2 regions of the Paenibacillus sp. J31R122 genome follow, and region 1 is predicted to be linked to the other one. Evidence: a T-box and tRNA genes for the amino acid it is inferred to sense, from the RefSeq annotation. Region 1 holds a T-box; the other holds one or more tRNA genes.
What was found. A T-box is a leader RNA that pairs with one kind of tRNA and senses whether it is charged. The one in region 1 lies ahead of AC0YN7_RS03865 (arginine--tRNA ligase), so its partner is inferred to be a tRNA-Arg.

Region 1 (6,343 bases):
GCGATCGCCCACTCGTTTCATAACCGATAAGCTTTCCCCAGTCAGCAGGGACTCGTCAGCCGATGAAATACCTTCACTTACGAAGCCGTCAACAGGCACGATTTCACCCGCTTCTACAACGACAATGTCGCCAGCGCGCACAAACTCGGTGCGAATTTGCAGCAATTCACCTGCCCGTTCTACTGTAGCTGTTTGACTTAACAGCTTGCCATAGCCATCCGAGCCTTGCTGCGCACGCAGTGATGCTGCAGTTTCTATATATTTTCCGAGCAGGACCGCCGTAATAACAACAGCCGATGTCTCAAAATATAAAGGAGGAGCGTGCAAAGCAGCATCCATAGGAGTGAACAAGCCTTGTTGAAATACAACAAAATGACTGTATAAATAGGCCGCTGTTGTCCCAATTACGACGAGAACATCCATATTAGCACTTCGCTGTCGCAGCGCGTGATAAGCGCCAAAGTAAAAGGGCATCCCAATGACAAACTGAATAATGGTCGCCAAAGCTAATTGGAGCCATGGCAGAAACAGCCATTTCGGCAATATGCTGATAAAGGGCTCCAGCATCGGCAGATGCTGCGTCATAGACGCTAGCAAAGGTATCGTAAAAACTACAGCTACGATAAGTCTTAGACCAAGCGTATTATGCTCCTTGCGCAGCCCCTGACGCGGAGACTCATTAATCAGCGCTTCGAAGCCAAGCTGTTTGACTCGCTCTGCAATTTGCTGCAGCCCCACTTGAGTAGGGGTTAACTGGACCCAGGCTGTACGAAGCGGGAAGCTGACCGCCGCCGATTGTACACCCTCCATTTTGCCAACAGCCTTCTCTATTCGCGCCGCACAAGCAGAACAACTCATTCCCTGCACGGCAAAATCTATCGTTACGTTCTTATTCATCGTTCCATCTTGATTAATGTGCCCAGCCTGCTCCATCTATCGCAACCGCCTTCCACTCTTACTCTCCACTTATCTATGCCTGTACCTCTGAGTTAAACTATATGACAGGCAAGTGAATTGCATGAATGGAACATGTGTTACATTTTTTTTGGTGTCGGCAAACCTAGCAGCTCTAGCGCTTCATGCATCGTTTGCTTATAGCGCTCCGTGATCCACAAACGCAAGCTTCTCTTCGTACCAACCGCTTTAAGAATGGGACAGGTAGCATAGAAGTAGTTAAAAGAGGTCGAAAGCTCATGCACATACGTACAAAGCTGATTCGGCGCCAGCTCCTTGACCGCTGCTTGCAATGTCTCTGGCCAATAAGCCAGCTGTCTAAGCAAGCTCTGCTCCTGAGCTTCAAGCTCATTGAACTTAAGATCAAGAACAGATAAAGGCGCTACCTTCGCCTTCTCCAAAATGCTGTGTGAACGCGCGTAGGAATACAGCAAATATACCCCAGTATTTCCTGACACCTCCGTTGCTTGCTCAAGATCAAATACAACCTCTGTATTCAAATGGAAACGCAATAAATAGTACCTAATTGAAGCGGCTGCTATTGCACGGCTCGATATTCCTGCTTTACGAGAACGCTTCGTATCGATAATAAGTGCCATTTTCTCTAAAAATTCAGCAATTTTAATGCCGATTCCTTGTCTGCCCGACATCGCGTAAGCGTGCTTCCCATCAGACGTATCAATGTTTAAGCCTTTCGCCGTATTGGGGCTGAGAGAGACGACGCCATAGCTAACATGTCTAAGCTGAGCCGCTTGCTTCTCAAAACCCAATGCGAGCAGTGCTTGCTTCACCATCGCTTGCGGATATTCCTGTCTTTGATCGATGACGTTTATGACCATGTCTGCACGACCAATTGGTTTCTTTACGCCGTCCGTATGTGTTGTCCAAAGACGATCCGCAAACTTTTTGTAACGAAAATCTTTGTCCAAGAGGCCAAATTTCCATAGATGATAGGCAATATCCTTAGCCGTATACGTTAAAATGCCATTCGAGCGCACCAATACTTTATCCGCATGAAACTCCGTTTGCTCTGAAGTATCAGCCTCATCCTCAGATTGCTTAAGTACCCAGCAGCCTTCTAGCTTGCCTTCCAGCTCTTGACGGAATATCGCTGTCGTCTGCAGCAGCTCGAAGGCACGCGACCAAAATCCTTCACGAACGATGCTGCTCTCCCATACCAGCACATCATAGGTGATGCCGAATTGCTTCATTTCCTCGACATGCTCACTTACGATCTTTTCCGCAATAAGCAGTCCCATCCACGAAATATTTGAGCGCCCCTCTTCTAACTCAGAAAGCACGTTTGTGCGTTCAACAAGCAGCTCTGGCTGCTCCTTATAAGCTTTGTTGATTTTCGAATATGTCTCCCAGCAGAAATCTCCGAACCTTGAGTAGGCTTGTTCTGTTGAGGTGTGAAGGATTCCGACTACCGTATCGGCTAGTTGATTGCCAAGGTCGTCAATATAATTGTGAACCTCAACCTGGTGACCGCTCTTTCTCAGCATCCTAGCCAGTGTATCTCCGATGCAGGAATTACGTAAATGGCCAATATGCGCGGATTTGTTTGGGTTAATAGACGTATGCTCGATGAGCACCTTTTGTTTGGCTTGTTGAGAAGCATATACCGCTTGTTCCGAATACACTGCCCACTTTTGCCAATCGAGATAAAGGTTAATGAACCCTGGCGGAGCCACTTCTATTTTGTAAAATAATGCGACAATTTGCGGGTGAGTCAGTAATTTATCCTTGAAAGCATTAGCTATTACAATAGGAGGTCTCTTTAAAATTTTTGTTAGCTGCATAGCGATACTACTGCTGTAATCGCCATGCTCAGAATTGGCCGGATGTTCGACAGTAACCTTTAAACTGTCAGGTTGCAGAGCCCCCACCTCTTGCAGTAAGTTTTGTGTAATCTCTTCAATTGCTGTCGTAATTTGTTCGTTGATCATAGAAATTCCCTCCAATTGGATGAAATAAAAAAGGCCCTCGTCTCTAAATAAGAGACGAGAGCCGTGAAGATCCCGTGGTACCACTCTAAGTGTTGAGCCAATAATTGGCCTAACCCCTCGTTTTCGTAACGGTCATTGACCGGATTTGTCTACTTCGAACACTTCGACAAACCATTTCCTGGACCCGCTTCATCCTTGACATCCGTACCGGCTTACACTGACCCGGCTCGCTGTAACTATCCGTCATGAACTACTGTTCCATTCTTTAATGTTGTTGTATGAATATTCTGATATTTACTTTAAAGTATTTATACAGGAATTAGCTTTTGGTGTCAAGATTAGTCCGAAAAATAACCAATATTCGGTTGAGCTATTCGCCGTACGCTACCTCTCCTGACCATGCAAGCATACCGCCAGCTACATTAATTACTTTATATCCTTGAGAATGTAAGAAATTACATGCTTTTGTGCTGCGACCGCCGCTGCGACAAATGATGACTATTTCTTGATCACCCTGTTGAAGCTCATCAACACGTTCCTGCAATTCCGATAATGGAATGTTACGAGCCTCATTGATATGACTGGCTTGCCATTCATCTTCTTCACGAACATCTACTAGATTAAGTGATTTACCTTCTTTTAGCTGGTTTTCCAACTCATCTGTTGTTATTTCTGGATACATGCTATCCATCCCTTCAAGCTTTGCTCGTTAATTTTGTTGTTTGAATGCATTGTATCGCGTTGCCAAAGCATTGTCCATATCGTCCATTTAACTTGTAATCAACAAAAAAAATGAGCTAACCTCTTTCGCATGCAATCTAACGCATGATGAACGAAGCTTACTCACTTTTTTTAAAATATAGGAAAGTAAAAGTTTCACACTTATACTCCGCCTATATTTCACCGCGAAACGAGCTTAATTCGCCTGAGGACAGCATCAGTCGTTTACGCTTGTAAGAAGTATACTTTAGAAACGAACGGCCGTGCCACTCACAGCAACCATCAACATACCTTCACGAACAACCTCGTAATCGATATCAATCGCGACAATCGCATTTGCTCCAAGTTTTGAAGCTTGATTTTTCATCTCGTCAATCGCAACGTCACGCGCTTCCTTCAGCTTACTTTCGTATGCGCCAGAACGTCCGCCAACGATATCTGTAATGGATGCAAAAAAGTCTCGAACGACGTTTGCGCCCATGATCGCTTCACCGGTAACGACTCCAATATAATCCTGAATAGGACGACCTTCAATTGTTGGTGTTGTAGTAATAAGCATAATTTAACCCCTCTCGCCCCAATTAAGAAGCATGTGATTTTGTTTTGCTTCTATATACGAGACAATAACTAGGATGTTTCAATTATTTTCTATCCAATTCATTAAGCTTTACGTTAATAAGCGTATCTGAAGCGTCTTTAATTCGTATACTAACACGCACGCCAAATTCTTGCGAATCCTGACGCAGTCTTAACATAAACCGTTCCTCCGCTTGCCCGTCCCCTAGCTTCTGTCTGCCTTCATATTTATAGTCGACAATGGAAGCATCGTGATATGATTTTATTGTTTCCTCCATCGCAACTTTTCCCCACTTCGCATAGTTGGGTTCAGCGTACAGTGCTACAGCTTCATCAGCAATAACTCCCGAGTTGGAGAAGCATAAAATGGCGAATGCAGCTTTTATAAGCATATGACCTAACATGTAATCACTCCTACCTACCTTCTTGATATAGCAAATAGGGTCACCCAATAAGGTCCTTACTATGCGTTTACGATGGAATTTGTATCTCGTTGATAAAGTTCATCGACAAACGAACTTTCATTGCATTATTTGTCAGCTTTCACGACTCTGTAGAGAATGTTTTGTTAATTTTTTTGTAGATCGTAAGCAGCTGATTCTGTTCTTCAAGTGACAACACTTCCATAATTTCTAACTGCATTTTTATTCCTTTTTCTTTCACTTCTTTCAACACTTCTTCCCCATTTGGCTCGATTGAATAGACAAAGTAACGTACTCTCAAATGAGGGAAGTAAGAGGCTATCCGATTACATGAGGAGGATAAATAGACATATCGTCAGATAGCTGAGAAATATAAGACACAGGATAAAGGCCGGGTACGTCATTGGGTGTCCGACAGCAGAGTGGCTCCTAACCTGCTTAAACGTCAATTTACTGCAGAAAGTCCTAATCAGTCTTTGACTTTTTATTGCTGCACCGTTGGAGCAATAGCATTCAATGGTAATTCTTTTTGAAAATATAAATGCTCGACATCATCAGCTTATTAGGATTCTAAGTTTCCACTCCTTACTCGCAAAATCTTAGTTATACTTGCTCTCTTCTGAAACTATCCATCTTATGTTTTATGATCAGTATTTCCTCAAACATTTGTTCATGTGTTTTACTTGTCATTCTTATCTTTGAATAATACTGTAAATAGCGTTGTCTAATTTTTATTAATAACTGTTGAATCTCCCTTTCCTGCTCAGTCTCAAAATTTTTATCGTCGAATATTTGAAGTAATTTTTTCTCCTTTTCTGAAAACATCGCGATTTTTTCGAAAGTATTTCCGTATATCAGTAAGATTTCCAGTGCTTCGTCATAAAAATTATTGTTAATCAATGTCTAAACTCCTTTTTCTCCATTAATTTTTTTCATTTAAACGATTTTACAAAAAAACTGGTATCACATATTGCTCTTTTACTATGGTACAAACAATTAGTATAGGCCCCCTCAATGAAACATAAAGGAATTGCCAATATATCTGCAGCAATACTATAAAGATGAGCAGATTCATTCCCAGCGATTAGATTACAAATAAAGGAGTACACAACTACACTATTCATTTCAAAAGAAATTTCAATAAATAAATTTCTGAGTTCTTTAGAAATTAAATTATTTTTACTTATAGTAGTGTTTGCTTCTTAAATATGATTCCTTAACCCGGAGTTCATCGGGTTGACCACTCACTTCCCATCTTTTTTAGGATCATCACTTTCATTTTCGATAAATTCCTCAAGCTCATCTTCAATTTGTTTATTCAGTAATTTATATTCTGCTGATTCATCCTCTTGCTCGTTATTGCCAGCGTTCTCGTTCTCATTCTCGATATAATGCTCAAGCTCTTCTTCGATTTCTTCATCCGTACTTATATGATCTTCCTTTTCTTCAACACCAAGCTTTTCTTTAATCAAATTTATGTCTTTCGCAATTTGCTTATTGCTCTGGTAGTTACTAAAAATCATGCCAAACATGATTGCCAATACAACAGGTATACCAAACGGGCCTAATATTAGGCTTAAAATAATGACTAAAACTAATCCAATCACTGCACCGACAATTGTCATTTTTCATACCCCTTTTGTCTTATTTTCATCAAATAATACTTTTATGTGTATGCGTCATCGTCCTTAACATTCGATAAGTATAACAAAGTTAGAAGAT
Region 2 (6,343 bases), on a different contig from region 1:
AGGCAGTGTTCTCCTGGACGGTAGGTCTATTCATAAGCAATCTACGAAGGAAGTGGCGAAGCAGCTAGCTATTTTGCCGCAAAATCCGACCGCGCCAGACGGGTTAACCGTTTCGGAACTTGTATCTTACGGACGTTTCCCTTATCAGAAGGGTTTTGGTTCGATGAGTAAAGACGACCGCAGTATCGTGCAGTGGGCAATTGAAGCGACGGGTATGAATGATTTTACCGATCGTCCAGTTGACCAGTTATCAGGCGGACAGCGTCAGCGCGCATGGATAGCTATGGCGTTGGCCCAAGAAACGGACATATTGTTCCTTGACGAACCGACGACCTTCCTCGATATGGCGCATCAGCTTGAAGTACTTCATTTACTGCAGAAGCTGAACGTCTCCAATAACCGAACTATCGTTATGGTTGTACATGATTTGAATCACGCTTCACGTTATGCGCACCATATGATTGCAATTAAGTCAGGCATAGTAGTCGGAGAGGGGTCTCCAGTGGAAGTCATTACGCCTGAAATAATGCGCGAAGTATTTAATATTGAAGCAGATATCGTTCCAGATCCTCGTACAGGCGTTCCTCTATGCTTGCCGTATGCACTTGCTGGAGAGCCAGCAGCGGAAAAAGTAGAGATTAGGAGCAGCCTTACACAGCCAGAAGAGGCTTTAGCAGCTGCGGCAGGCGTTTAATATTTGCAATTGATAATAAAAAAGTCCGTGATCCCACAGTGGAGCGCGGACTTTTGCTGTATACAGCTGGTTACCGAGCTTCATAGTTACGTCGATATTTTACGCTCATGTTTCGTGTTTATTACGGTTGTCGTTAGCTATGTACATACAATGGAAACTACCCAAAAGGGATCCGATATCGCAAAAATGACCATATCTCCGCCCCTAGTAACCGTCACCCCGCAAATCCTGTTATGTATCCCAAAGAAACCGTATCCCCGTAAATCCTATTATGTATCCCAAAGAAATCGTATCCCCGTAAATCCTGTTATGTATCCCAAAGAAACCGTATCCCCGTAAATCCGCATATGAATCAGTCCTCATAGATTATATTGAAGAGAAGCAGCTATGTAAGCAACTGTTTACTTCTATGCAAAACAACGAAAGAAGCAGCTCTGCACATAGCAGTCAACTTATATGCAACCGACGAATGAAACAGCTCTACATGTATCAGTCTACCTATATGCAAACCACGAAAGAAGCAGCTCTGCACGTAGCAGTCTACCTATATGCAACCGACGAATGAAACAGCTCTACATGCAACAGTCTACTTACAATGCAGCAAAAGAAAGAATATTCTCCGCACTTTTTTACCTCCAGGAGAAGTTAAGATAAAGTAACTGACAAACAATGAGGCAACCTCACAAATGTGTGATGTAAACCTCATTAAAAACGCTGCACAGCATACGCTTCTTACTAAGAGTGAATTAAATCTCACTCGGCATGAGGTTTACTTCATGGGGAGTGAGGTTTACCTCATTAATCATTAACTTCGGTAAAAAGCTCAGTCTTGATAATGAGTGAGACCTCACAATTAGTGAGAATACCCTCACAATAGGGAGTAGATTTACCGTTCTTAAGTAACTTAAACTATAGCAGTAACTCCAACGATAGTTGGGGTACCTATAATAGCATTGAAACATACATTAAACATGCTAATCCACAAATTAGCGAGTATAGCAGTAAAGTTAGCAAGGTTACCCACAAAAAAGCGAGTGAAGCTGTAAAATTGCTACGGATACTCGCAACCAAGTGTGGTGTTTCTATATAGTTAGTAACATATCCTACACAATTGTGAGTAAAACTTGCAGATAATTAGAATACTCCCCCTATGTGAATAAGGTTTTCTAAAAAATATCGAAGGAAGCAGTAAAGTTAGCAAGGTTACCCACAATTCAATGAGTGAAGCTGCAAAATTGCTAAGGATACTCACATATAAGAATGGTTTTTCTTTAAAGTTAATAACAAACCCTACACAATTGTGAGTAAAGCTTGCTGTTAATTAAATTACTCCTCCTATGTGAGGGAGATTTCCTAAAAAATAGCTTGTGTAGATGTACACCTAACAGGGTTACCTACAAATTTGTGATTGAAGCTTAAAAGATGTGATGGATACCCACAAAAAAGTGGGCAAAGAATTAGAATAAGAAGAGTTACCCACATATTAACGAACATATCAGTACTGTTAATAAGATTTCTTACATATAAGAGTGAGCATCTTGGTAGTAGTTCATTACAAACCTAACTGCACTTATCTTGGTAGTATGCTGCATTCCCACAAATAAGTGTGCGTATCTTGGTAATAAGTCACATTCCCACAATAAGTGTGTGTATCTTGGTAATAAGTCGCATTCCCACAAATAAGTGTGTGTATCTTGGTAATAAGTCGCATTCCCACAAATAAGTGTGTGTATCTTGGTAATAAGTCACATTCCCACAATAAGTGTGTGTATCTTGGTAATAAGTCGCATTCCCACAAATAAGTGTGTTTATCCTAATAATAAATCGCATACCATAAATAAGTGAGTGTATCTGGACAGTAAGTAACATTCCGCAAATAAGTGTGCGTAACCTAATAGCAAGCAAAATTCCCTACACAAAAGTGAGTAAAGCTTAAAAGCAGTAAGTCTGATCACATACTTTTGCGAATTAACTCATACAATCTCATGCAATTAATAAGATTACTCACACATAGGGTTGAAGTCTGCCCATCAGTGAAAACCCTCATAACCACGGCGTTTACAGCCTTTGAAACATGCTCATTTAAGTATGCAAATTAAGAGAAAAGCATCGGCGGAAAAATAACTTAAACTTTTTTTGAAAAAGTAGTTGCATTTTGTTTCTGGGGGTGATATATTATTACTTGTCGCTGCAACAACAAACGACACAAACGAAATAAACGAAGTAAGCAACTGAAGTAATTCGTGCGGAAGTGGCTCAGCGGTAGAGCATCGCCTTGCCAAGGCGAGGGTCGCGGGTTCGATTCCCGTCTTCCGCTCCATAAGTTGCGCCCTTAGCTCAGCTGGATAGAGCGTTTGACTACGAATCAAAAGGTCAGGAGTTCGAATCTCTTAGGGCGCGCCATATTCGATTTACCAAGAAATGATTTGTTAAATATCTCGGGACGTAGCTCAGCTTGGTAGAGCACCTGGTTTGGGACCAGGGGGTCGCATGTTCAAATCGTGTCGTCCCGACCATCATTTTCTTCTGCGGGTGTAGTTCAATGGTAGAACTTTAGCCTTCCAAGCTAATAGCGTGGGTTCGATTCCCATCACCCGCTCCAACTAATGAAGCGTAAGCTCTTGAGAAATCAAGAGCTTTTTTGTTGTTTAAGCATAAGAATTTTTGTTTATTAATATCAATCAAGAATTTGTTTATTAATATCAATCAAGAATTCATTTATAAGTACCAATCAACATTTCGTTATAATCATCAAACAAAAATCTTCTCTTGAGTTTTACTCAAAAATGTTTGTTTAAATATGCTCTATAAAGAAAGTTATTCAATTCAGACAAGCATTGGTTGTTTTTGCAAGGATCAGTATCGGGGCTTCAACCCTGTAGCATTTTGTAGTATGATGGTTGAAGTGAAAAAAAACGAAATTAACGTACGTGTATGCTTATGGTATCAAGTTTTGCATGTGCAAAATTTTTAGGAGGAACAGTATGTCGGATCAATCTGCAACGACTTTGACAGCAAATCGGCCGCAAGCAAACAATTTGCTGCGCCGGGATGTCCGCTTTCTAGGCAATATACTCGGTGAAGTTCTTGTTCATCAAGGAGGGCGTGAACTACTTGATGTCGTTGAGCAAATTCGCGAACAAAGTAAAGCTCTACGCGCTGAATTCGTGCCGGAGCTTTTTGAACATTTTAAATCAAACATAGCTTCCTTAGATCCGGAAAAACGTCATCAAGTAATACGGGCATTCGCAATTTATTTCCAGCTCGTTAATATTGCTGAGCAAAATCACCGGATTAGACGTAAGCGGGACTATGAGGTTTCAGCCGGTGAAGCCGTTCAACGCGGTTCGATTGAGAGTGCGATTCAGGATTTGAAGGAACGTAACATCTCTATTGAAGATGTTCAAGACATTATGAGCAACATTTCGCTCGAGCTAGTTATGACTGCGCATCCTACGGAAGCAACGCGCCGCGCGGTGCTTGATATTCATAAACGTATTGCTGTCGATGTAATGGAGCTAGACAATCCGACACTGACATATCGCGAACGCGAGAAGCTGCGTGAAAAGCTTATGAATGAAGTTCTCATTTTGTGGCAAACCGATGAGCTTCGCGACCGCAAACCAACCGTTATTGATGAAGTTCGTAACGGCTTATACTATTTTGATGAAACGTTGTTTGAGGTGCTACCAAGTGTCTATGAAGAGCTTGAACGTTGCCTAGGCAAATATTATCAGGATGAAAATTGGCATGTGCCTGATTACTTGCGCTTCGGCTCTTGGATTGGCGGCGATCGTGACGGTAATCCGTCCGTAACCTCCAAGGTAACCTGGGAGACGCTAACGATGCATCGTCAGCTGGCTATCCAGAAATACGAAGAGAAGCTTAATGAGTTGATGGATTTACTAAGCTTCAGCACAAATCTGGTAACGGTAACGGATGAGCTGGTGGAATCCATTCGTCTGGACCGCGAGCATGTCGAGCTGAAATGCGTTGAGCTTTGGAGAAATACGAAGGAGCCTTATCGTATTAAACTAGGCTTCATGCTTGAGAAGCTGGCTAATACACGTGGAGATTCGACGAAAGGCTCACAGATGCGTTATAACCATCCGAATGAGCTGCGCGAAGATCTGCTAATTATTGATCGCAGCCTGCGTCATCACTATGCGGACTATGTGGCCGATACGATTGTGGCTAAGCTTGTACGTCAGGTTGAGCTGTTCGGCTTCCATCTCATGACATTGGATGTGCGTCAGCACAGTCAAGAGCATGAGAACGCAATGACTGAAATATTGGCGAAAATGAACATAGTCGATGACTATGCTTCTCTTCCTGAAGAAGAGAAAACAGATCTTCTTCACCGTTTATTAAACGATCCACGTCCACTTACTTCGAGCCATTTGGATTACACCGAATCAACTCGCGAATGTTTGGACGTGTACCATATCATTTATCGCGCTCAACAAGAGTTTGGCGTGAACTGTATTTCCAGCTACCTAATCAGTATGGCTGAGGCTGCAAGCGATATGCTTGAGGTTATGGTATTTGCTAAGGAAGTTGGCTTATTCCGTAAGGAATCTGACGGTACTGTGACCTGCACGCTTCAATCCGTACCTTTGTTTGAGACGATTGACGATCTTCATGCTGCGCCTGAAATTATGAAACAGCTGTTTGAGATGCCAATCTACCGTCAAGCGGTTGAAGCAAGAGGTAATCTGCATGAAATTATGCTGGGCTACTCGGACAGCAACAAGGACGGCGGAGCGGTTACAGCGAACTGGGAGCTGCGTGTAGCGCTGAATGAAATTACAGCTACGGGCAACGATTATGATGTGAAATTGAAATTCTTCCATGGTCGTGGCGGGGCACTAGGCCGCGGCGGAATGCCTCTTAACCGCAGTATTTTGGCGCAGCCGCCGCATACAGTCGGCGGAGGTATTAAGATTACAGAGCAAGGCGAGGTTCTTTCCTCCCGCTACTCAATGCAGGGCATCGCATACCGCAGCTTGGAGCAAGCGACATGGGCGCTTATTACTGCGGCTCGTCTGGCAAAATATCCAGAACAAGAGCTGGCTGCTGAAGCGGAATGGGATGAAATTGCTCGTTCAATCTCAGATACGGCACTCACGAAGTATCAGGACCTTATTTTCCGCGATCCAGATTTCTTGACTTACTTCAAGGAATCTACGCCGCTGCCTGAGGTTGGAGAGCTTAACATTGGCTCCCGTCCTTCGAAACGTAAAAACAGCGATCGCTTTGAAGATTTACGCGCGATTCCTTGGGTATTCGCTTGGACGCAAAGCCGTTACCTGCTGCCGGCTTGGTATGCTGCGGGAACTGCGTTCCAGCAATATATAGGTGATGACGAATCGAAGCTTAATACACTCAAGACGATGTATGAGCAATTCCCGTTCTTCCTCTCGTTGATTGACAATCTGCAAATGGCTCTAGCAAAAGCCGATTTGGTTATTGCCAAAGAATATGCGGACATGATTAAGGACAAAACGATTCGCGATCGTATATTCGACCAAATCGAGCAGGAGTATAAGCTGACTTCTGAACTTATTCTTAGCATTACGGGTCAAACTGAAATTTTAGACAATGTACCTGTTATTCAGGAATCGATTCGCTTGCGTAATCCGTACGTCG

Region 2: it encodes a tRNA-Arg, which carries the amino acid that the T-box ahead of AC0YN7_RS03865 (arginine--tRNA ligase) is inferred to sense. The anticodon was not compared.

Annotation. Positions count from the first base shown of each region.
Region 1 is NZ_JBWDNM010000002.1:160,629-166,971, reverse strand. It holds gene AC0YN7_RS03870 (heavy metal translocating P-type ATPase) at 1-933, opposite strand, end outside; gene AC0YN7_RS03865 (arginine--tRNA ligase) at 1,035-2,903, opposite strand; T-box leader at 2,951-3,178, opposite strand; gene AC0YN7_RS03860 (rhodanese-like domain-containing protein) at 3,274-3,585, opposite strand; gene AC0YN7_RS03855 (YbjQ family protein) at 3,871-4,182, opposite strand; gene AC0YN7_RS03850 (DUF3889 domain-containing protein) at 4,265-4,603, opposite strand; gene AC0YN7_RS03845 (hypothetical protein) at 4,743-4,871, opposite strand; gene AC0YN7_RS03840 (hypothetical protein) at 5,225-5,521, opposite strand; gene AC0YN7_RS03835 (hypothetical protein) at 5,866-6,246, opposite strand.
Region 2 is NZ_JBWDNM010000019.1:96,525-102,867, reverse strand. It holds gene AC0YN7_RS25810 (ABC transporter ATP-binding protein) at 1-694, shown strand, start outside; tRNA gene AC0YN7_RS25805 (tRNA-Gly) at 2,940-3,014, shown strand; tRNA gene AC0YN7_RS25800 (tRNA-Arg) at 3,021-3,097, shown strand; tRNA gene AC0YN7_RS25795 (tRNA-Pro) at 3,134-3,210, shown strand; tRNA gene AC0YN7_RS25790 (tRNA-Gly) at 3,223-3,296, shown strand; gene ppc (phosphoenolpyruvate carboxylase) at 3,679-6,343, shown strand, end outside.